Regions from separate parts of the Methylobacterium sp. UNCCL125 genome, predicted to be linked through region 2. Evidence: predicted binding sites of a transcription regulator. Region 2 holds the regulator's gene; each other region holds the start of a gene.

Region 1 (5,246 bases), on a different contig from region 2:
ACGCCCGCGACCGTTCCGGGGCCGAACTTGGTGTGGAAGACCCGCTGGCCGGCCTGGAAGGCCGAGGGCGCGCCCGTCGACTTGGCGATCAGCTCGCCCTCGATCTGGCGGGGTCCGCCGGACTGGCCGCCGGAGCGGCCCCCCGGGCCCGCCGACCGGAAGCCGCCGCCGGACCCGGACCGGCCACCCGGCGCGGTGTTGGCCTGCGCCCGCTGCCAGCCCGGCGTGCCGTAGCTCGATCCGAACGGCGCCGGGTTGCGGTCGAACCGCGAGGCGCCGGCCGAGAAGTGGGCGGGGGCCTCGACCACGTCGACGGCGGTCTCGGGCAACTCGTCGATGAACCGCGACGGGATGGTCGACGACCAGAGCCCGTGGATGCGCCGGTTGACCGCGAAGGACAGCTTCGCCCGCTTGCGCGCCCGGGTCAGGCCCACATGGGCGAGGCGCCGCTCCTCCTCCAGGCCGGCGCGGCCGCTCTCGTCCAGCGCCCGCTGGTTCGGGAACAGGCCGTCCTCCCAGCCGGGGAGGAACACGGTGTCGAATTCGAGCCCCTTGGCGGCGTGGAGCGTCATCAGCGAGACCCGCTCGGCGCCCTCGGCCTCGGAGGCCTCCATCACCAGGGAGACGTGCTCCAGGAAGGCCGCGAGGTCGGGGAATTCCTCCATGGAGCGGACGAATTCCTTCAGGTTCTCCAGCCGGCCGGCGGCGTCGGCCGAGCGGTCCTTCTGCCACATCTCGGTGTAGCCGGATTCCTCGAGGATCGTCTGCGCGACCTCGCTGTGCGGCTGCGCCTCCACCAGCCGCGCCCACCGTGCGAAGCTCTCGGTGAGCGCCCGCAGGGTCGAGCGGACCCGGGGCTTCAGCTCGTCGGTCTCGCACAGGCGCTCGGCGGCGATCCGCAGGGGCAGCCGGTTGGCGCGGCCGTAGGTGTGGAGCTGCTGCAGGGTGGCGTCGCCCAGGCCGCGCTTGGGCGTGTTCACGATCCGCTCGAAGGCGAGGTCGTCGCTGACGTTCACGGTGGCGCGCAGATACGCCAGGGCGTCGCGGATCTCGGCGCGCTCGTAGAAGCGCGGGCCGCCGATGACCCGATAGGGCAGGCCGAGCTGGACGAACCGATCCTCGATCTCGCGCATCTGCGCGGAAATCCGCACCAGCACGGCGATCTCCGACAGGGGATGCTGCTTCACCTGGAGGGATTCGATCGATTCGGCGAGCATCCGCGCCTCCTCCTCGGAATCCCAGGCGCCCGTGACGGTGACGCGCTCGCCCGGCTCGTCATCGGTGCGCAGGGTCTTGCCGAGGCGGCTCTCGTTCTTGGCGATCAGCCCCGAGGCGGCGGCGAGGATATGGCCGGTCGAGCGGTAGTTGCGCTCCAGCCGCACCACCACCGCGCCGGGGAAATCGTGCTCGAAGCGCAGGATGTTGTCGACCTCGGCGCCGCGCCAGCCGTAGATCGACTGGTCGTCGTCGCCCACGCAGGCGATGTTCTTGCGCTGTTGCGCCAGCAGGCGCAGCCACAGGTACTGCGCGACGTTGGTGTCCTGGTACTCGTCCACCAGGATGTAGCGGAACCGGTCCTGGTAATTGGCCAGGACGTCGGGGTTCTCCCGCCAGAGCTTGAGGCAGAGCAGCAGGAGATCGCCGAAATCGACGGCGTTCAGCGTCGCGAGCCGGGCCTGGTAGGCGGTGTAGAGCGCGCCGCCCTTTCCGAAGGCGAACGAGGCAGCCTCGCCCGGGGGCACCTGCTCGGGGCCGAGGCCGCGGTTCTTCCAGCCGTCGATGGCGTGGGACAGGGCCCGGGCCGGCCAGCGCTTCTCGTCGACGTTCTGGTCGGCGATCACCTGCTTCATCAGCCGGAGCTGGTCGTCGGTGCCGAGGATGGTGAAGTCGGATTTGAGCCCGACCAGCTCGGCGTGGCGGCGCAGGATCTTGGTGCCGATGGCGTGGAAGGTGCCGAGCCAGGGCATGCCCTCGCCGGCGGGGCCGATCAGCGTGCCGATCCGGTGCTTCATCTCCCGGGCGGCCTTGTTGGTGAAGGTCACCGCCAGGATGTCGAAGGGGCGCGCCCGCCCGGTGGCGATCAGGTGGGCGATGCGGGTGGTCAGCACCCGGGTCTTGCCGGTGCCGGCGCCGGCCAGCACGAGGATCGGGCCCTCCGTGGTCTCGACGGCGCGGCGCTGCTCGGGATTGAGCCCCTCGAGATAGCCGGCGGCGTCGCGGCGGAGGGCGCCCATGGCGCGGGCGGTGATGGACGTGGCGGGCGCGCCGTCCCCGGCGGGCTGCGCTTGCGGGCGGTTCTGCATCCCGCATCCCTGGACCAAATCGCGAACGGCGTCGAGGCCGTTCGCGCCGCCGAGGGGGCGCGGAGCCATGAAGCGCGGCTGTCCGCGCTGGGACGATCCGCGCCCTTCGGGGCCCGCGGCCGGCTGCGGGGCGCCGCCGTCTCCCCGGTGGCCGCGGATCGGCACCTGTGTGATCGGGGGCCGACAGCGGCGGCGGAGCGCGACAAGCCCCCTCTCCCGTGCGGGAGAGGGTTGGGGTGAGGGACCAGGTCTTTCCGGAGAGGTCGCATCCCTCACCCTGTCCCTCTCCCGCACGGGAGAGGGGACCCGCGCCCGGTCCGGAACCCCTCGCCCGGGGTGCCGCGGACAGCCGCGCGCACCGCTCCGGACCGTGGCATCGCCGCTGGCGCTCCCGGGGGCTTATCGTGCTATGGCCGTGACAACTGACTCGCGGGGGCACGCGGGGCACGGCGGCACGGTGATGGCGCGGCCTCGCGGAGAGATGGTGCGGAACAGGACCATTGCGTGATCTTCTGACCGCGCTGGCGTGCGCCGTCATCCTGGTTCTCGTGGCGGCGCTCGCCGTTCCGCCCTTCGTCGACTGGCAGGCCCATCGCGCGCTCGTCGACCGGGCGCTCGCCCGGTCCCTCGGCGTCCCGGTCCGGACCGACGGCCGGATCGAGGTCCGGCTGCTGCCCTCGCCGCGGCTGCGCGTGGACCGCCTGCATCTCGGCGCCGATCCGGACCGGCCGAGCCTGGACGCCCGGTTCGTCAAGGCCGAGATCGCCCTCGCGCCGCTCCTGAAGGGCGAGTTCCGCTTCACCGAGACCCGGATCGGCCGGGCCGAGATCAAGCTCCCGGTCGCCGGCCCCGACGCCCTGAAGCTGCCGGCCGATTTCGGTGGCGCCCTGCGCGACCGCGACCTCGCGATCGAGAACCTGCAGATCCAGCAGTTCCTGGTCACCACGCAGGTGCCCGCCACCGGGCGGACCGACCAGCTCTACGTCCAGGACCTGCACCTGCAGGCGCCGGCCCTGGTCGGCCCCTGGCGGGTCGAGGGGACGAGCGGCGGCATCCCGTTCCGGGCAGTGAGCGGCACGCCGGGACCCGACGGGCGCCTCGCCGCCAAGATCTCCGGCGGCGGCGACGCGGCTCCGCGCTTCGAGGCGGATGCACGCTTCGGCCTCGCGCCGAGCGAAGCCGGCGGCTCCCTGGTCGAGGCCGAGGGCTCGGCGCGCCTCGTCGTCGGGCCGCCGACCCAGGCCGCGGGCGCCTACCTGCCCTTCTCGCTGGCCGGCACCTTCAAGGCCCGGGGCACGCAGGTGCGGTTCGAGGGCGTCGACCTCGCCATCGATCCCGGGGGCCGGAGCCTGCGGTTCGGCGGCACCGGCCGGCTCGATCTCCGCCAGTGGCGCGGCGGCCTGACCCTCGAGGCCCGCCGCCTCGACCTCGACGCCTTCCTGACCTCGGCGGAGGGCCAGAACCTGATCGGCCGCGGCCTGCCGCGCTCGGTCGGCAGCCTGCCGGCCATGCTCGACCTCGACCTCACGGTAGGCAGCGCCGTGCTCGGCGGCGAGGATTGGTCGAACCTCGCCCTCACCGGCACCCTGGAACGGGCCGGCGGCCTGCTGCTGCGCCGCCTGTCGGTGACGGGCCCGGCCGACGCCACCGTCGCGGCGAGCGGGCAGGTCGAGACGGCCCCGTTGCGCTTCACCGGCCCGGTGGCGCTCACCGCCCCCGATTCGGAGGCGCTGGGCCGCTATCTGCGCCGCCTCGGCGCCGAGGGGCCCCTCGTCGCGCTCCTCGACGGGCGCACGGTCGAGGCCGCCGCCGACCTGTCGGCCGCCGCCACCGGCCTGTCCCTGCGCAACCTGCGCCTCGGACTCGGACCGGCGCGGATCACCGGCAACGCCCGCTACACCGCCGCTGAGGGCACCGAGCGCGGCCGGTTCGAGGCCCAGATCCGCGCCAGCGGCCTCGACATCGCCGGCCTGCCGCCCCTTGGGACGACGCTCGGGACCCTGCGCGACACCGACCTCGCCCTGACCCTGGAAGCGAAGGATGTCCGGTTCGGCGCCACGGGCTCCGGCACCGGGACGATCGCGGCGCGGATCCAGTCCGACGGCGCCGGCCTCACGGTCGACAGCCTCGACGTCACCGATCTCGCCGGCGCCAGCGCCCGGCTGTCCGGCCAGATCGGCGCGGACGGGACCGGCCGCGTCTCCGGACGGCTGAAGGCCCCGGCGGCGGCGCCGCTGCTCGGCCTGCTCGAGCGGGTCTGGGTGGGCGAGATCCGCCTGCTGCCCGCCGTCCTGCGGGACGCGCCCCTCGACCTCGCCGTCACCCTCGACCGGGCGGGCGGCGCGGCCGCGGCTTTGCGGACTCAGGCGCGGGGCAGAGCCGGCGGCGGCACCCTCGACCTGACCCTGGCGAGCCGCGGCACGCGGATCGAGGGCGGCACCGCCACGCTCACCGCGCCCCGGGCGGGGGCGTGGTTCGGCCGCACCGACATCGTTGGCCTCCAGCAGCCCGCCGAACTGCACGTGACGGCCGAGCGGCCGGACGGGCAGGCCCTCGCCCTGACGGCGAACGGCACGGTCGCGGGCCTCCGGCTCTCCACCGGCCGCCCGATCCTGGTCGGTCCCGACTTCGTGCCCACGGGCGGCGAAGTCCGGGCCGACACGGCCGATCTGGCGCCGTTCCTGACGCTCGCCGGCGCCGCGACCCTGGCCCCCGGCGCGTGGCCGGCCGACCTCACCGTCACGCTGTCGCGGCAGCAGGGCGAGGCCGCCGCCGCCATCGCCGGCACGGTCGCGGGTTCGGGGGTGAACGGGACGCTGCTGCGGGCGGCGGGCGGCGCCCTGCACGGCCGCCTCGCCCTCGACCGCCTGTCCGTGCCGCAGCTCGCCGCCGCCCTGGTGATCCCGCCGGGGGCGAACGGCACGTTCGGGCCGCCGACGGCCC
Region 2 (5,246 bases):
CATCATCGGAGGCCCCGCGTCAATCGCGTCAGAGCAGGCCCACCCCGTCCAGGACGCCGACCATCGCGAACGCGATCGTGATCCCCGACACCGCGTAGACCACCCCCTTGTAGACGCCCGCCACGCGCTGCCCCTCGGGCAGGGCCCGGGTGGCGAGGAGGATCAGCAGGCCGAGCGCGAGCGGCAGGAGCAGCGCGTTCATCACCTCCACGGCGATGTTGAGCGCCACGAGATCCGGCACGAGCTGCACGGCGACCGCGCCGGTCGCGACCGCGAGCGCGAAGGCGCCGTAGAAGGCCGGAGCCTCCCGGGGCGACTGCTCCAGGGAGTGCGGCCGGCCGGTCACGTCGCCAAACCCCCAGGCCAGCGCCAGGGCCACGACGTTGAGCGCCACGAAGGCCGCCGCGATGATGCCCACCCCGAACACCACCTGCCCGAGCCACGGCCCCAGGGCCGGCGTGAAGGCGCCCGCGAGATCGCCGACGGTCTCCAGCCCCTTCGCGCTGCCCTGCCCGGCCTTGCCGATCGTGGCGGCGGCGGCGACGAGGATCGCGCCCATCACGCATTGCGAGACCACCGCACCCACGAGTGTGTCGAGCCGCGAGCGCCGCGCGTGCTCCCAGCCCAGGCCCTTATCGACGATCGCCGACTGCTGGTAGAAGATCATCCACGGCATGATCACCGCGCCGATATTGGCCGCGATCAGCACCCGGAACTGGCCGTCGCCCAGCGGCATGTGCCCGAAGGAGGCGACGATCTCGGGCAGGTTCGGCCGCGCCGCGACGGCGAGCCCGACGAAGACCAGCTCGAACAGGCCGACCACGATCGCCACGACCTCGACGCGCCGGTAGCTCCCGGTGAAGACGAGCCCCAGGAGCAGGCAGGCCGGCAGGCCGAGGCTCACGAGCCGCGGCACCCCGAACAGGTCCCCGATGCCGGCGATGCCGGAGAATTCCGTGACGATGGCGCCGATGCCGGCGACCACGAGGCCGCCGTACGAGATCCAGGCCCAGGCCGGCCCGTAGCGCTCCCGGATCAGCGCGCCGTGGCCGCGTCCGGTGGCGGTCCCGAGCCGCACCGTCAGCTCCTGGACGACGTACAGGATCGGCACCAGCAGGATCTGGAGGAGCAGGAGCGAATAGCCCCAGCGCGCCCCGCTCTGGGCCGCCGTGATGAGGCTTCCGACATCCGTATCGGCCAGCATCACCACGAGTCCCGGGCCTGCGGCCTTGAGGTAAGCGGACAGGCGAGGCAGGGAAGCGCTGGGCACGGCTCGGGAACAGTCCCGCGCACGGCCGGTTCCGGCGGGCGCCTGCGGCGTTTTCCCGGGGCAGGCGGGAGGGACATGTGATGGCGGAGAGCACGGATCGGGGCTCCGGCTGGAGCCTGCAGGCGACCGCCGTGCCCGACGGGGTGCGCCTGGAACTCGCCCTGGCCGACCTCGGCGGCGCGCCGGTCACCGCCGCGATCGTTCTCGACCGGGCGGAAGCCCGGGCCTTCGCACGCGCCCTGCTCGCCGCCGCCGGCGACGCGGCGGAACGGACCTTCCCGAAGCCGGGCGCCTGACGGCGCGCCGCCGGTCGGTCAGCGGGCGAGACCGGGATTGCGGCCGGGCAGGCGGGGGACCACGGTGCCACGCTTCTCGATCGGCGTGTCGCAGGCGTAGGCGAACTCGGTCTTCAGCGGATCGAACACGGTCTCGCCGGTGATCCGGCAATCCTCGCGCACGGTCTCGTCGAGATAGGCCCGGGCGGCGGTGCGGAAGCGCTTCACCCGGGTGGCGTCCGGCTCCGGATCGATCCGGGCCTCGCTCAGGTTGCAGCCGGTATATTCGCGCAGGGCGTTCGAGACGATCAGCATCCGGCGCATCTGCCGGTTGTCGTAGACCTCGTAGGGCTCCTTGCAGCCGATCGTCACCACCTGGGGGGTGAGCGCCACGTAGTTCCGCGAGATGTAGGAGAACCCGGTGGTGCAGCCGGCGAGGCCGAGGGCGGCGAGGCCGAGGGGCAGCAGAGCTGCGGGTCGTCGCATCCTCGTCATCCCAAGAGGGTCCCAGCCCGCGGCCCGGATCCGCCGCCTTCCCGGCGGGGCGCCGCGGTGCATTGAAACGGCTCCGCTTGCGCCGTCAATGCGTTTCTCGACCTTGCTCCCGCGAGCGCGGAGCGACGCGCCAAGCGTAGCGGTGCCGCCCTTGCGGAACACTTGCGGAACGTTTAACCTGTTCGTGATTTGTTTCAGAGACCGTCACGGGGCGGTCTGCCAAGCCGCGAGTCCCCCTTCGATGCTCACGCGCAAGCAGCTGGACCTCCTGCGTTTCATCCAGAGCCGGATGCAGGAATGCGGCGTCCCGCCGTCCTTCGACGAGATGAAGGACGCCCTCGACCTCAAGTCGAAATCCGGCATCCACCGGCTGATCACGGCCCTGGAGGAGCGCGGCTTCCTCCGGCGCCTGCCGAATCGGGCGCGCGCCATCGAGGTGATCCGCATCCCCGAGAGCCTGAGCCAGACGGCCCCATCTTCGGCCCCATCTTCGGCCCCGGCCGAGCCGCGCCGTTTCACCCCGAGCGTGGTCGAGGGCGGCAAGTCCAAGCATCCGCCGGCCCCGGCCAGCACACGGATGATCGACGACGCCGGTCGTGCCATTTCGATCCCGGTGATGGGCCGGATCGCCGCCGGTACGCCGGTCTCGGCGATCCAGAACCAGAGCCATGCCATCACCCTGTCGCCGGACTTCGTGGCCGGCGGCGAGCACTACGCCCTGGAGGTGCGCGGCGACTCGATGGTCGAGGCCGGCATCCTCGACGGCGACCTCGTGGTGATCCGCAAGCAGGACACGGCCAATACCGGCGACATCATCGTGGCGCTGATCGACGACGAGGAGGCGACGCTCAAGCGTCTGCGCCGCCGCGGCTCCTCGATCGCCCTGGAGGCCGCCAACCCGGCCTACGAGACGCGTGTCCTCGGGCCCGACCGGGTCCGGATCCAGGGCCGCCTCGTCAGCCTCGTCCGCCGCTACTGAAGCGGCTCGGCCGGCGCGTCGCCGGGGGCGAGGTCCCCGCCCGACGCATCGGTTTCCGGAGGCGTTGTCGCCCCGTCGTCAGAGGCGCGGGCCTCCGCGGAGGGCGCGGTGACCGGTTGTGGCGGCACCGACCCGTGTCCCGAGCGTGGTCGCCAGGGCACGGCGCGGCCATCGGCCCGGGCGTGATGGGCGACGAAGCTCTCGCCTTCGGACCTGAGGGCGACGGCGCCCTGGGCGGACAGGACGCGCCGGTCGATCACCAGGGGGCTGGTGCAGGTCGGAGGGGCCACGAGGCCCGTGATCAGCACCGCGGCGCGGGCGCAATCCTCCGGGAAGGCCCGCCGGTCCCGGACCAGGGCGACCGCCCGTCCGTCCGGCAGGCGCGCGGTGCATCCGAGCCGGTCACAGCGGCCGCCGCCCGATCGGACGATCAGTCCCCCGGCTCCCCGTCCGTCGCCGTCCGCCTTCAGCCATTGTTCGAGGACGAAGCCGGACGGACTGCCGAGGGCCGCAAGCCGTCCGTCCGGCCCCCGCACCGCGGCTCCCGCGCCCTGCCGATCGACATAGAGGTCGTAGCGGTCGGGTCGGGCCGCGACGACGAGTCCAAGCAGGATCGGCGGCACGGCGAGCCAGCGCAGGCGGGAGGCCGGTAACGTCGCGAGCAGCAGGCCCGCGGTCAGCAGGAACAGCGCCGCGGTGCCGAAGGCCGGCACGACCACGATGGCCCGCTCGAACCCGGCGATCCACTGGGAGACGGCGAGCATGCCCCCCACCGCCTGACCCATCAGCCACCAGATCGGGCGGTCGAGGGCGAAGGGATAGGCGAGGATCCCGATCACCGCGGAGGGCATCACCACGAGGGAGACGAGCGGCAGGGTCAGGGCGTTGCCGACGAGGCCGAAGGGCTGGATCGTCTGGAAATGGTAGGTGGCGAAGGGTGCGGTCGCGACCTGCGCCACCAGGGTCGTGGCCAGGGTCCCGGTGACCGCCGAGAGGCCGGTGCCGACGAGCCGACCGAGCCGGCCCGCCCCGGGGCGCACGAACAGCCGCCCGTCGATCAGCCGCGCGCAGGCGATCAGCCCGGCCACGGCGCCGAAGGACATCTGGAAGCTCGGGCCGAGCAGGCCCTCCGGCTCCCGGGCCAGGGCGATCAGCGCCGCGAGGGCGAGGTTGCGCATGGACAGGGCGGGCCGGTCCACCAGGATCGCGCCCAGCATGATCAGGGTCATGATCAGCGAGCGCTCGGCGGCGATGTCCCAGCCCGAAAAGGCGCAGTAGGCGGTGACGCCGACCATGGCGAAGCCGGCCGCGATCTTCTTGATCGGCCAGAGGAGCGCGCAATGGGGGACCAGCGCGAGGAGCGCCCGCACCAGCCAGAACACCACGCCGGCGGCCAGCACCATGTGGAGGCCCGAGATCGACACAACGTGGTAGATCCCGGCGGCGCGCAGCGCATCGTTGGTCGCCGGGCCGATGAGGCCGCGCTTGCCGGTCACCAGGGCCGCCGCCACCGCGCCCGCCTGGCCGCCGGCGGCCTCCGCGATCCGGCGGGTGAGCCCGTTCCGGGCCGCGTCGAGCGTGGCGGCGAGCCGCAGGCGGAGGGGCGGCGGCTCGGTCGGCGCCCGGATCGTGACCGCCCCGACCAGGGAGCCCACCGCGCCGATCCCCTGGAAGTAGGCGTCTCGGGCAAAATCGTAGCCTCCGGGCCGGGCCGCCTCCGGGGGAGGCAACAACCGGGCGGTGGCGGCGACGACGTCCCCGGGAAGCGGGGTCGGCGTCTTGCGGAAGGACACCCGCACCCGGGCGGGCCGCGCCTCCGGCGCGAGGCCGGCGAAGCTCTCCACCCGGATCAGCAGCCGGGCGCCGACCTCGCGCTCGTCCAGGGCCTCGACCGTTCCGATGAGGGGGCCGATGGTGGTGCGGTTGAGGACCGGGGCGGCGACCTCCGAGACCCGCCAGGCCGCCGCCGCGAAGCCGAGGAACGCGGCCGCCACCGCGAGCACCGCCGCCAGCGCCGCAGGGCGCGCGCCGAGGAGCGGGATCGGCGCCAGGGCAAGGGCGGCGGCGACAAGGGGCGCGGCCAGGCTCGGCGCGCCGTCGGTCGCCGCGAAATAGACCAGGATCCCCCCGCCGAAGGCCACCGCCAGCCAGGGGAACAGCCGGCGCTGCTCGGCGTCCCGGGCGAGGCCTTCGGCCACCCAGTGGCGGATGACCGGGAGGGCGGGCG
Region 3 (5,246 bases), on a different contig from region 2:
CCCGAGGCGCTGGAGCCGCTGTTCGAGAAACGGATGGACGGCTTCTCGGCCGTGTTCCACCGGATCTCGTACGACAAGATCGGCACCTCGACCCTGCAATCCCGCGCCACCGCGGGGGTCGCGCACGCGACCTACGTGTTCGTGCTGCCGGGCTCACCGGGCGCCTGCCGGGACGCCTGGGACGGGATCCTGGCCCAGCAGCTCGACTACCGGCACCGGCCCTGCAACTTCGTGGAGATCATGCCGCGTCTCGACGAGCACCTGCGGCGCGGGGCCAGCATCGCGGTGTGAGGATGAGCCTCATTCCGGGCCCGCCCGCGGCGGCCCGGAATGACGGGATCGTCATGGAGGATCGTGAGGGGCCGGTCCGTCTGACCTACGCCGCGTTCCCCTCCTTCCGGCGTAGGACCGAGTGTTTGCGGCCGTAGAAGAAGTACACGACGAGGCCGATCGCCATCCAGATCACCAGCCGCAGCCACGTGTCGAGGGGCAGGCCGATCATCAGGAGCAGGCAGAACAGGATGCCGAGGATCGGCACGACCGGCACGGCGGGGGCCCGGAACGGCCGCTTCATGTGGCGCTCGGTCCGCCGCAGGTAGAGCACCGAGCCGCAGACGAGGATGAAGGCGGCGAGCGTGCCGATGCTCACCATCTCCCCGAGGATGTGGATCGGCACCAGGGCCGCCACCACGGCGACCACGGCCCCGATCAGCGCCTGGCTGCGATACGGCGTCTGATAGGTCGGATGGACGTGGGAGAACATCTTCGGCAGCAGGCCGTCCTGGGCCATGGTGAAGAAGATCCGGCTCTGGCCGTAGAGCAGCACGAGGATCACCGTCGTGAGCCCGGTCAGCGCCCCGAGCTTGATCAGGAGGGCGAACCAGCCGATGCCGATCACGTCGACGCCCTTGGCGATCGGGTCGGGGACGTTCAGCTCCTTGTAGGGGACGAGGCCGGTGAGCACGGCGGCGACGAGCACGTACAGGATCGTGCAGACCGCCAGCGAGCCCAGAATGCCGATGGGCATGTCCTTCTGGGGCTTGCGCGCCTCCTGGGCGGCGGTGGAGACCGCGTCGAAGCCGATGAAGGCGAAGAACACCACGCCGGCGCCGCGCAGGATGCCGCTGGCGCCGAAATGCCCGAAGGTGCCGTCGTTGTCGGGGATCAGCGGGCTCCAGTTCGCGGTGTCGACGTGGCCCCAGCCCAGCGCGATGAAGGCCACCACCACGGTGAGCTTCACCGCGACCATGATGTTGTTGAAGCGCGCCGATTCCTTGGTCCCGCGCATCAGCAAAATCGTGATCAGCGCCACGATCAGCACCGCCGGCAGGTTGAACAGAGCCGTCCCGCCGCCGTCGATCGGCGTGCCGGGCGCGTTCGCGAACTGGGCCGGGATCACGATCCCGACGGTCTTCAGGATGCTGATGACGTAGCCCGACCAGCCCACCGCCACGGTGGCGGCACCCATGGCGTATTCGAGGATCAGGTCCCAGCCGATGAGCCACGCGAAGAACTCGCCCAGCGTCGCGTAGGTGTAGGTGTAGCTCGACCCCGCCACCGGGATCAGCGCGGCCATCTCGGAGTAGCACAGGCCGACGAAGGCGCAGGCGATGCCGCCGAGCACGAAGGACAGCATGATCCCCGGTCCGGCATACTGGGCCGCCGCCGTGCCGGTGAGAACGAAGATGCCGGCGCCGATGATCGCCCCGATGCCCATCGCGGTGATCGAGAGGGCGCCGAGCGACTTCGAGAGCTGCTGCTCGCCCTCGCCGCTCTCGACGATGTCGTCGACCGATTTGCGCCCCATCAGGCCCGACGATTCCATTGCACCATCCTTCCAGATCGAGCCGGGTCAGCCCGCTTCCACAGATGTAGAGTCGGCGAAATTTCTGCCGCGCTTCAAGTGTTGTAGAGGCGGACTGACCGACAACAACGAGGGCCGGCGCAAGATTCTGCCGGTCAGGCGCGTTCGATCCGGGCGATCAAGGGCCGGACCTTGAGGCGCGCCGCGAACGGGCCGCCGCTCCGCAGGGCCTCGCGCCGGACGACGTCCCCGGCCCGGGCCTGCCGGGCGCCCATCACGCTCTCCAACCGGCCCACGAGCCGTTCGAGCCAGCCCGCGGCCGTACGGTGCAGGCGGCCGAGGGCCGTCTCCGGCCGCGCCGTCCCGACGAAGCGGTCGAGGGTGCGGATCCAGCCCTCGGCCGGAACGTCCCCGGCCTCAAGGCACAGGATCCAGTCCCGGCGGGCTGCGGCAGCGCCCGCGGCGTAGGGATTGCCGCTCCGGTGCAGCACGAGCGTCGCGCCCGTGGCCTCCGCGACGGCTGCCACGGCTTCACTCTCGCTGCCCGAAACGATCACCGCGTCGCCGATGAGGCCGCCGGCCACGCCGGAGACCAGCACGCTGAGCGTGTCGGCCAGGCGATCGATCGCGTCCGGATCGGCCGGGTCGGCCAGATAGGTCACGGCGGAGAGCATGAGCGCGCGCATAGACGATTCTGCGCCGCCGTAAACCGCCCGGCCGCCGTCGGGCGGCCGTGTCGCTGTCCGGACAGGCGACAAAGCTGTGTCTGCCTGAAAAAGAGGCGTTCGGCCGACGGCTGTTCGCTCTATGTTCCGAGCGGGATCGGGCAGGAGACGAGTCGCCATGGTGTCGATACCCGATGACGTCTCGGGCCGGCCCGCCCAGCGACTCGGCCCGAGCGGCGTGCCGCGGGATGCTCGGCGCGGGCGTGGTGCCACGGCCAATCCCACCGGCCGCCACGAGCCGGCCCGGCGAGAGACGTTCCACGAGGAGACCGGGATGGCGGACGCGCCGGCGCCCCTGCGCACGCAGGTCACCCCGGAGCGCTCCACGCGGATCATCGCCCGCAACAGCTCGCCCGACATCCCCTTCGACCGGTCGATCAACCCTTATCGGGGCTGCGAGCACGGCTGCATCTACTGCTACGCGCGCCCCACCCATGCCTGGCTCGGCCTGTCGCCGGGGCTCGACTTCGAGTCGCGGATCTTCACCAAGCCGGACGCCGCAAGGCTGCTGGCCCGCGAGATGGCCGCGCCGGGCTACCGGCCCGAGACGATCGCCCTCGGCACCGCCACGGATCCCTACCAGCCCGTCGAGCGCGCGCACCGGATCACCCGCGCGGTGCTGGAGGTGCTGCGGGACGCCCGACATCCCGTCAGCATCACCACCAAGTCGGACCTCGTGCTGCGCGACCTCGATATCCTGGCGGCGATGGCGGCGGACAATCTCGTGCTCGCGGCGATCTCGTTGCCGACGCTGGATCCGGACCTCGCCCGCCGCCTCGACCCGCGGGCGCCGCGGCCGGACAAGCGGCTCGCGGCGATGCGCGCGCTGAGCGCGGCCGGGGTGCCCGTCATGGTCAACGTCTCGCCGATCATTCCCGGCCTGACCGATCACGAGATCGAATCGATCCTGGCCGAGGCGCGTGCGCACGGGGCGAGTCGCATCGGCCACGCGCTGCTGCGCCTCCCCGGCGAAGTCGCCGACCTCGTGGCCGACTGGTTCGCCGAGCACTATCCGGAGCGCAGGGCGCGGGCCTTCGCACTCCTGCGGGAAGCCCGGGGCGGGCGCGAGAACGACCCGCGCTTCGGCCACCGCTTCCGCGGGGAGGGGGCCTACGCGGCGATGATCGGCCAGCGGGTCCGGCTCGCCGGCACGCGACTCGGCTTCGCCTTCGGGCGGATGGCGCTGAACCGGGAGTTCTTCCGCAGACCGGGGGCACAGTTGTCGCTGTTCTGAGACGGCGCGGCGTCGAGCCCGGCTGGCCAGGATCGTATGAGCGGAGCGCCTGCCGGGCCAGATGAATCCGCCGTCGGTGCAGCAGCTTATCGATCATCCATCTCCAATTCCGCTCGAAATGGCGACGTACCGCACTCGTCGCGTCAATCCGGACTTCGATTGCGCGAATACTCGGCTTGTTGACTCTAGGTTTAATCTTAATTGCCAAAATACATATTTCGATTGAGTCTTGAATTCGAGGTTGACAGCAAAGATCTTTTGTCATCTATGAAGTCGTTTTCTATGTTTTCATTGAGAAGGACTTGCGCTTTGTCTCGATATTTCAGATTTTCAATAGGATCGATTATCGGATTAGTATTGCTGAGTATGGGAGTAATGCTGCTTGCCGTGCGTACAGACACGCTCCTCAGCGCTGTGGAGCACGCGCGAGAGGGGCAGCGCGTCGTCACGCTCACGCGGGTCAGCCGCACGCTGCTCCGGTCGGTGATCGCGACCCGCATGGCGCGGGGCATCGTTCAGAAGGTCCTGGCCGTCGAGGGTCCGATCTCGGTGGCCGACAGGGCGGATCAGCTGTCCGAGCGGCAGGCCCTGATGGACGCGGAGACGGAATTCTGGACCCTTGTGCGCGACCTCGCCGTGCCGTCGGTCCAGGCGACTCTGGAGCCCCTTCGGAGCGCGCAGGCGACCTTGGCGGCGCTGAGGCCACAGATCGACGCGGTCGTCGCGCTCCCGAGGGAACGCCGCGATGCGGCGTTCAGACAGACCTTCGACACAGCCGTCACGAGCCTCCTCAATGCCTTCGCGGCAACCAACGCCGCGGTGGACGCGGCCATCCCGCGCCGGGACACGGCGGTCGCGCAGGCCCTCGACATCAAGCGTGCCAGCTGGGCGACGCGGGTCGCACTCGGCAATTCCTGGCGCCGTATGGAAACCTCGGTGGCCGCCAAGGCGGCTTGGTCGCAGGAGGAGATCATCGCGGCGGCCGAGGAGCGGGGACGCCTGATGGCGGACTGGGGTAAAGTCGTCGACCTGTTCACGGAAGACGTCCCGGTCGCCCTGCGTGCCGCCTTCCAGAAGGCGCAGGCCAGCAACTTCGAGGGCGAGTCGGCGCGGCGGCGCGTCGCGATCACGGACGCGCTCAGCCGGGGCAGGGCGCCCGGCATCGAGGCCGATGCGTTGCGCGCGCGCGACATCGCCGACGGGAGGGCGCTTCTCGATCTGGCCCACGCGGGTCTCGACGCGATGATCGACCGGGCCCAGCTCCTCGCCGCCGAGTCGCAGCGCGCGCTTTTCGGGGCCGTGCTGTTCCTGACCGCAGCGGTCCTGCTGGCGGTCGGCGGTATCGTCATCGTGTTCCGTTGGGTGCTCCGGCCGTTGCGGGCCATGACCCAGGCCATGCAGGCGCTCGCGGGAGGAGACGCCGACGTGCCGATCCCGGCCCGCGAGCGGCGGGACGAGATCGGCGCGATGGCGGCGGCCGTGC
Region 4 (5,246 bases), on a different contig from region 2:
AGGCGAACGGCACCACGGACGGCTTCGTGAAGGTGCTGGCCGACGCCCAGACCGACCGGGTGCTGGGCGTGCACATCGTCGGCGCGGATGCCGGCAACCTGATCGCCGAGGCGGCGGTGGCGATGGAGTTCGGTGCCTCCTCGGAGGACATCGCCCGGACCTGCCACGCGCATCCGACGCTGACCGAGGCCGTCAAGGAAGCCGCCCTGGCGGTGAGCAAGCGCGCGATCCACGTCTGAGTGGCGGGCGGACGCAGGAGCGTCCATCCGCAGGGGCGCTGGGACAAGGGGCGGCTCTCCGAACTGCCGCTTGTCCTGAGCCGCCGAAGCGCAGCGCAGACCATGAGGCAGGGCGCCGGAGACCGTCCCGCTCCCCGAAGCCCCCTTCGAGGCTCGCTTCGCGGGCACCTCAGGATGAGACTGGGAGATCGCGGCCGCCTGCCGGCGGCGGGATCAGGCGATCTTGCGCCGGGAGTTCGGCAGGTCGGCGATCCGCAGGAGGGCACTCGGTGCGGGCGGCGCCGTCAGGGCGTTGAGCAGGTAGGGCCTGCGCAGGCCCAGGGCGTTGTGCAAGGCGAGGTCGATGTCGCGGGCGTAGAACGGCATTCGCAGGACCGCATCGACGCCGAAGTAGCGGCCGGCCTGGGCGACGGGCTCCAGCTCGGACGTCGTCAACAGTGTGATCCGGGTCGGAAGGCTGAGGGGCTGGATCTGGCAGGCCAGTTCGAGCCCGTCGATGCCAACGAGCTTCACGTCGATGAAGGCGAAGTCGTAGGCGGCAAACTTCAGCTGCCTGAGGGCGTGGCGTCCGTCATCCGTCTCGTCGAGGTCGATGGCGAAGCCGCTGCGCGCCACGACACGGCTGATGGCCGAGCGCCCCGCCGGCGTCGAGCAGGCGAGCAGAGCCCGGGTCGGGGCGCGGCGCCGGGCATCGGCGTGGAGCAGCTGCTCGATATGGCCTGGATCGAGGGGGGTCTTCAGAACCTCGTAAGCCCCGAGGCTGGTGGCGATCTCCTGCCAGTGCGGCAGGACGCGGGTGGCGACCAGAACCAGACAGGGCGGCTCCGCACCCGCGCGACGCGCCACGGCGACGGCTTCGGGCCCGCTCAGGTCGTCAAGCTGAAGCCCGACGAAGGCCAGAGTCGGGCGGTGACGCAGCAGGATGTCGCAGAGCGCCTGACCGGAGGTCGCCTCGTCGATCACGGCGCGTGGATCGAAGCGCAGGACGATCTCTCGCAGGGAGAGGCGCCGGCCCGGATCGCAATCCGCGATCACGACACGTGCCGGCGCCCCTCCGTCCTCAAGCTCCATGACGCCCGCCCAAGCCGATCCGAATGTTCATGCTCATAGTGGCTGAAGATCGTGACGAAGCTCTTAAAAAGTGCGGTTGTGCAATGAGCCGATCGGATGACGCGTCTATAGATGATGTTGAACAGCCCCGAAGTCGAAACTTCCAGCACTCTTGATCAGCGACCCGCCCGGGGATGGGCCGCCGCGTAGGCGCTCATGAGACGGGCGGCATCGACCTGGGTGTAGAGCTGAGTGGTGGACAGGGAGGCGTGGCCGAGGAGTTCCTGGATCGCGCGCAATTCACCCTGGCGGGCCAGCAGATGGGTGGCGAAGGAGTGCCGCAGGGCGTGCGGCGTGGCGCTGTCGGGCAGGCCGAGGGCTCCCCGCGCGCGGGCCACCGTATACTGGATGATCCGCGGCGACAGGGCCCCCCCGCGCGCGCCGACGAAGAGCGGCCCCTCCGGCGGCAGCGGCAGCGGGCAGGCGGCGAGGTAGTCGGCCACGGCCTGCGCCACCACGGGCAGGATCGGCACCATGCGCTGCTTGCCGCCCTTGCCGAGCACGGTGACCTGGTCGACCCCGGGCAGGGGCGCGTCGCGGCGAGTCAGTCCGAGGGCCTCGGAGATGCGCAGGCCTGCGCCGTAGAGCAGCGCCAGCACGGCGGCATCCCGGGCGAGAACCCAGGGCGCGCGTTCCTCGCCGGCGCGAATCGCCGTGTCGGTCAACGCCACGGCGGCGCTGACGGGCAGGGGTCGCGGAAGCCGCCGCGGAACCTTGGGCGAGCGCACGCCGCCCAGGGCCGAGACGGTGCCGAAGCCCTCGCGTTCGAGGAAGCGTGCGAAGGAGCGCAGGCCCGCGAGCATGCGCATCAGCGAGCGCCCGGAGACCTCCTCGGCCCGGCGCGCCGCCATGAAGGCGCGGATGTCCCGCACCTTCAAGCCGACGAGCATCGGGATGGTCGGCGTGCTCTGCCGCGACGCGAGGTGGTGGAGAAACTGACGGAGGTCGCGCCCGTAAGCCTCGACGGTGTTGGGCGACATTCGCCGCTCGCGGGCCAGCCCCTCGATCCAGGCCTGGACGGCCGCGCGGAGGCGGGCATCGCCCGGAAACAGCAGCCGATCGCCTTCGGTTTCGTGCGCGCTCATGGTGCCACTCGACCGGATCATCCTTGCTGGGAGCTTAAGACCCTGCCTTGGTGAAACCGGGTGTTCACGATACGTACGGCAGCCTCGGGCCGTTCACCGAGCCGTGGAGCCCCATGACAACCCCCATCCGCATCCTCGGCATCGATCCCGGCCTGCGCCGCACCGGCTGGGGCCTGATCACCGCGCAGGGCACGAAGCTCACCTACGGCGATTGCGGCGTCGTGACCTCGGACGGCGACCTGCCGCTGGCCCTGCGCCTGCGCGAGCTGTTCGAGGGGATCAGCCGCATCGTCGAGACCGTGCGGCCCGACGAGGTCGCCGTGGAGGAGACCTTCGTCAACAAGGACGCGCAGGCGACGCTCAAGCTGGGTCACGCCCGGGCGATGGCGCTGGTGGTGCCGGCCCTCGCCGGCCTGCCCGTGTTCGAATACGCCGCGAACCTGATCAAGAAGACCGTGGCGGGCTCCGGTCACGCCGAGAAGGTACAGATCCAGGCGATGGTGCGCTTCCTCCTGCCGAAGGCCGAGTTCCGCGTGGCGGACGCCGCCGACGCGCTGGCCATCGCGATCACCCATGCCAGCCATCGGGACGCCCACGCCCTTCGGCAGGCGCATCTGCCGAAGGGCAAGCGCCGCACGCTCACCGGCCAGGCGGCCGCGGGACAGGGGCTCGAAGGGAAGGGATTCTCCGCCGCCGCAGCCGCGCGCATCGAGGCCGCATTGGCGAAACAGGGCTGACGGGATCGGGAAGAACTTGGTGGGGGAAGTAGGACTCGAACCTACGAAGCTTACGCAGCGGATTTACAGTCCGCCCCCTTTGCCGCTCGGGACATTCCCCCAAGGCAGGTTTCTCACCCGCGGCGCCCTTATGGTGAGGGGGCGGCCGGGTGTCAACGCTTATGGTGAGCTGATCCGCGTTGGCGCGTGCGGCAACCGTGGAGAGCGGTGCGGTTTCGATCGATCGCACCGCGCGAGCGCCTCCCTGTCCGCCCCTCGGAGAGGGGGACGAAAACGCGAACGTTCCGCGACTCCAGGGATTCACAAAGGAATCCGGATCGGCCACGGTGCGCGGATGTCATCCTGCTTCGCCAGTCCTTGACCCGCCCCGCCCCGTCTCTGCGGTCCCACCAGCGCACGCTGATGGCCCTGGTCGCGGCCATGGCGCGCGGCGAGGCGGCCCATGTCCGGAAGATCCTGGCCGCGGTGACGCCGGGCGGCGGCAAGTCGCTGCTGCCGGTGATCGCCGCGCACGGGCTGATCGCCGCCGGGCTCGTCGAGCGCGTGGTCTGGGTGGTGCCGCGGGATTCCCTGCGATTGCAGGCGGAGGAGGCTTTCGCCGACCCACTCTGGCGCGCCGCGTTCGGGCACGCCCTCAGCGTGCGGGCGGCGGACAACGAGCGCGACCCGGCGCGGGGTCTGGCCGGCTACGTCACCACCTATCAGGCGGTCGCCGCCGCCCCGGCGCTCCACCTCGCGGAAGCCCGGGCGCACCGGACCTTGCTGGTCGTCGATGAGGTCCATCACCTGCCGGTGCCCGGACGGCCCGGCGCCGACGAGAACGCCGCCGAGGACGCGGAAGCGGGGGCGTGGTCCCGCGCGATGCTGCCCGTCATGGAGGCAGCGACCGTTCGCCTCTACCTGTCCGGGACGCTGGAGCGCGCGGACGGGCGACGCATCCTCGGCCTGCCCTATCAGCCCGCCGCGCCCGGCCGCGGGCCGGATCTCGACCTCGACGCGCCCGGCCTCGCGGTGATCGGCTATTCGCGGGCGCAGGCGCTGGCGGAGCGGGCGGTGCTGCCGGTGACCTTCGGCGCCATCGACGGCGAGGCCAGCTGGCTGGAGGGCGGCCGGATCGCCGGCGACAGTCCGCGGGTCGGCCCGCACCGGCTGGGTGCGGGCTCGGTCCGGATCACCACCCGGCCGGCCCTGTTCACCGCCCTGCGGACCGGCTTCGCCCGCGACCTGCTGAGCGAGGCCTTCTTCGCCACGAAGCGCCTGCGTGCCCGGCGCCGGGCCGAGCGGGATCTCCCGCCCGGCGAGCCGGCCCGGGGGCTCGGCAAACTCCTCGTGGTGGCGCCCGATCAGGCGAGCGCGCGGGCCTACCTCGCCACCCTGCGGGACTGGATGCCGGCCGGGCAGGGCGAGCGCGACGTCCGGCTCGCGACCTCCGGCCAGGGCGACGCCCACGCGGCGCTCGCCGCGTTCCGGCTCACGCCGGAACCGGCCGTGCTGGTGACGGTGGCCATGGCGTATGAGGGCCTCGACGCCCCCGAGGTCGCGGTGGTCGCAGCGCTGACCCATATCCGCTCGCGGCCCTGGCTGGAGCAAATGCTCGCCCGGGCCACCCGGGTCGATCCGCATGCGGGCCCCTACGACGGGCAGCAGGCCCTGATCTTCCACCCCGACGACCCGCTCTTCGCCCGGTTCCGCCTGGAACTGGAGACCGAGCAGGGCAGCAGCGTGCGGCCGCCCCGCGAGCGGCCGGCGAGCGCCATCGTGCCCGAGCGGACCCGCTGGCGCGACGACGAGCCGGCCGGGATCACGCCCCTGGAGAGCAACGCGATCGGGCTGCGCTACGCCCTGCTGCGCCCCCGCCTGCCCGAGCCTGTCCCCACGACACCCGCGCCCGAACCGCCGTCGATCACCGAGCGGACCCTGCGCCAGCGGCTCGCCGCCGCGGTGGCGGCCCAGGCGGTCGAGGACGAGACGTCCCTGCGGGTGCCCCGCGGCGGCAACCTCGCCCACCGGTACAACGCCGTGCTCAAGCGCGTCCTCGGCAAGGGGCGTGCGACCATGACCCTGCCCGAGCTGGA

The links. Region 2 encodes LexA, which represses DNA repair genes until DNA is damaged. Its sites were predicted from a motif close to TGTTCNNNNTGTGTTCNG; they were not measured.
Region 1: the regulator LexA is predicted to act here: its motif matches at 2,314-2,331, upstream of BM396_RS17905 (ATP-dependent helicase).
Region 3: the regulator LexA is predicted to act here: its motif matches at 2,602-2,619, upstream of BM396_RS07680 (PA0069 family radical SAM protein).
Region 4: the regulator LexA is predicted to act here: its motif matches at 2,496-2,513, upstream of ruvC (crossover junction endodeoxyribonuclease RuvC).

Annotation. Positions count from the first base shown of each region.
Region 1 is NZ_FPBW01000017.1:10,071-15,316, reverse strand. It holds gene BM396_RS17905 (ATP-dependent helicase) at 1-2,303, opposite strand, end outside; gene BM396_RS17895 (AsmA family protein) at 2,804-5,246, shown strand, end outside.
Region 2 is NZ_FPBW01000019.1:68,141-73,386, forward strand. It holds gene BM396_RS19720 (NRAMP family divalent metal transporter) at 29-1,270, opposite strand; gene BM396_RS19725 (hypothetical protein) at 1,351-1,566, shown strand; gene BM396_RS19730 (hypothetical protein) at 1,585-2,031, opposite strand; gene lexA (transcriptional repressor LexA) at 2,282-3,019, shown strand; gene BM396_RS19740 (ComEC/Rec2 family competence protein) at 3,013-5,246, opposite strand, start outside.
Region 3 is NZ_FPBW01000006.1:175,243-180,488, reverse strand. It holds gene moaB (molybdenum cofactor biosynthesis protein B) at 1-291, shown strand, start outside; gene BM396_RS07690 (amino acid permease) at 377-1,825, opposite strand; gene BM396_RS07685 (hypothetical protein) at 1,960-2,490, opposite strand; gene BM396_RS07680 (PA0069 family radical SAM protein) at 2,648-3,763, shown strand; gene BM396_RS07675 (methyl-accepting chemotaxis protein) at 4,151-5,246, shown strand, end outside.
Region 4 is NZ_FPBW01000010.1:20,410-25,655, reverse strand. It holds gene lpdA (dihydrolipoyl dehydrogenase) at 1-239, shown strand, start outside; gene BM396_RS11655 (response regulator) at 453-1,310, opposite strand; gene BM396_RS11650 (tyrosine recombinase XerC) at 1,466-2,434, opposite strand; gene ruvC (crossover junction endodeoxyribonuclease RuvC) at 2,548-3,171, shown strand; tRNA gene BM396_RS11640 (tRNA-Tyr) at 3,189-3,272, opposite strand; gene BM396_RS11635 (DEAD/DEAH box helicase) at 3,574-5,246, shown strand, end outside.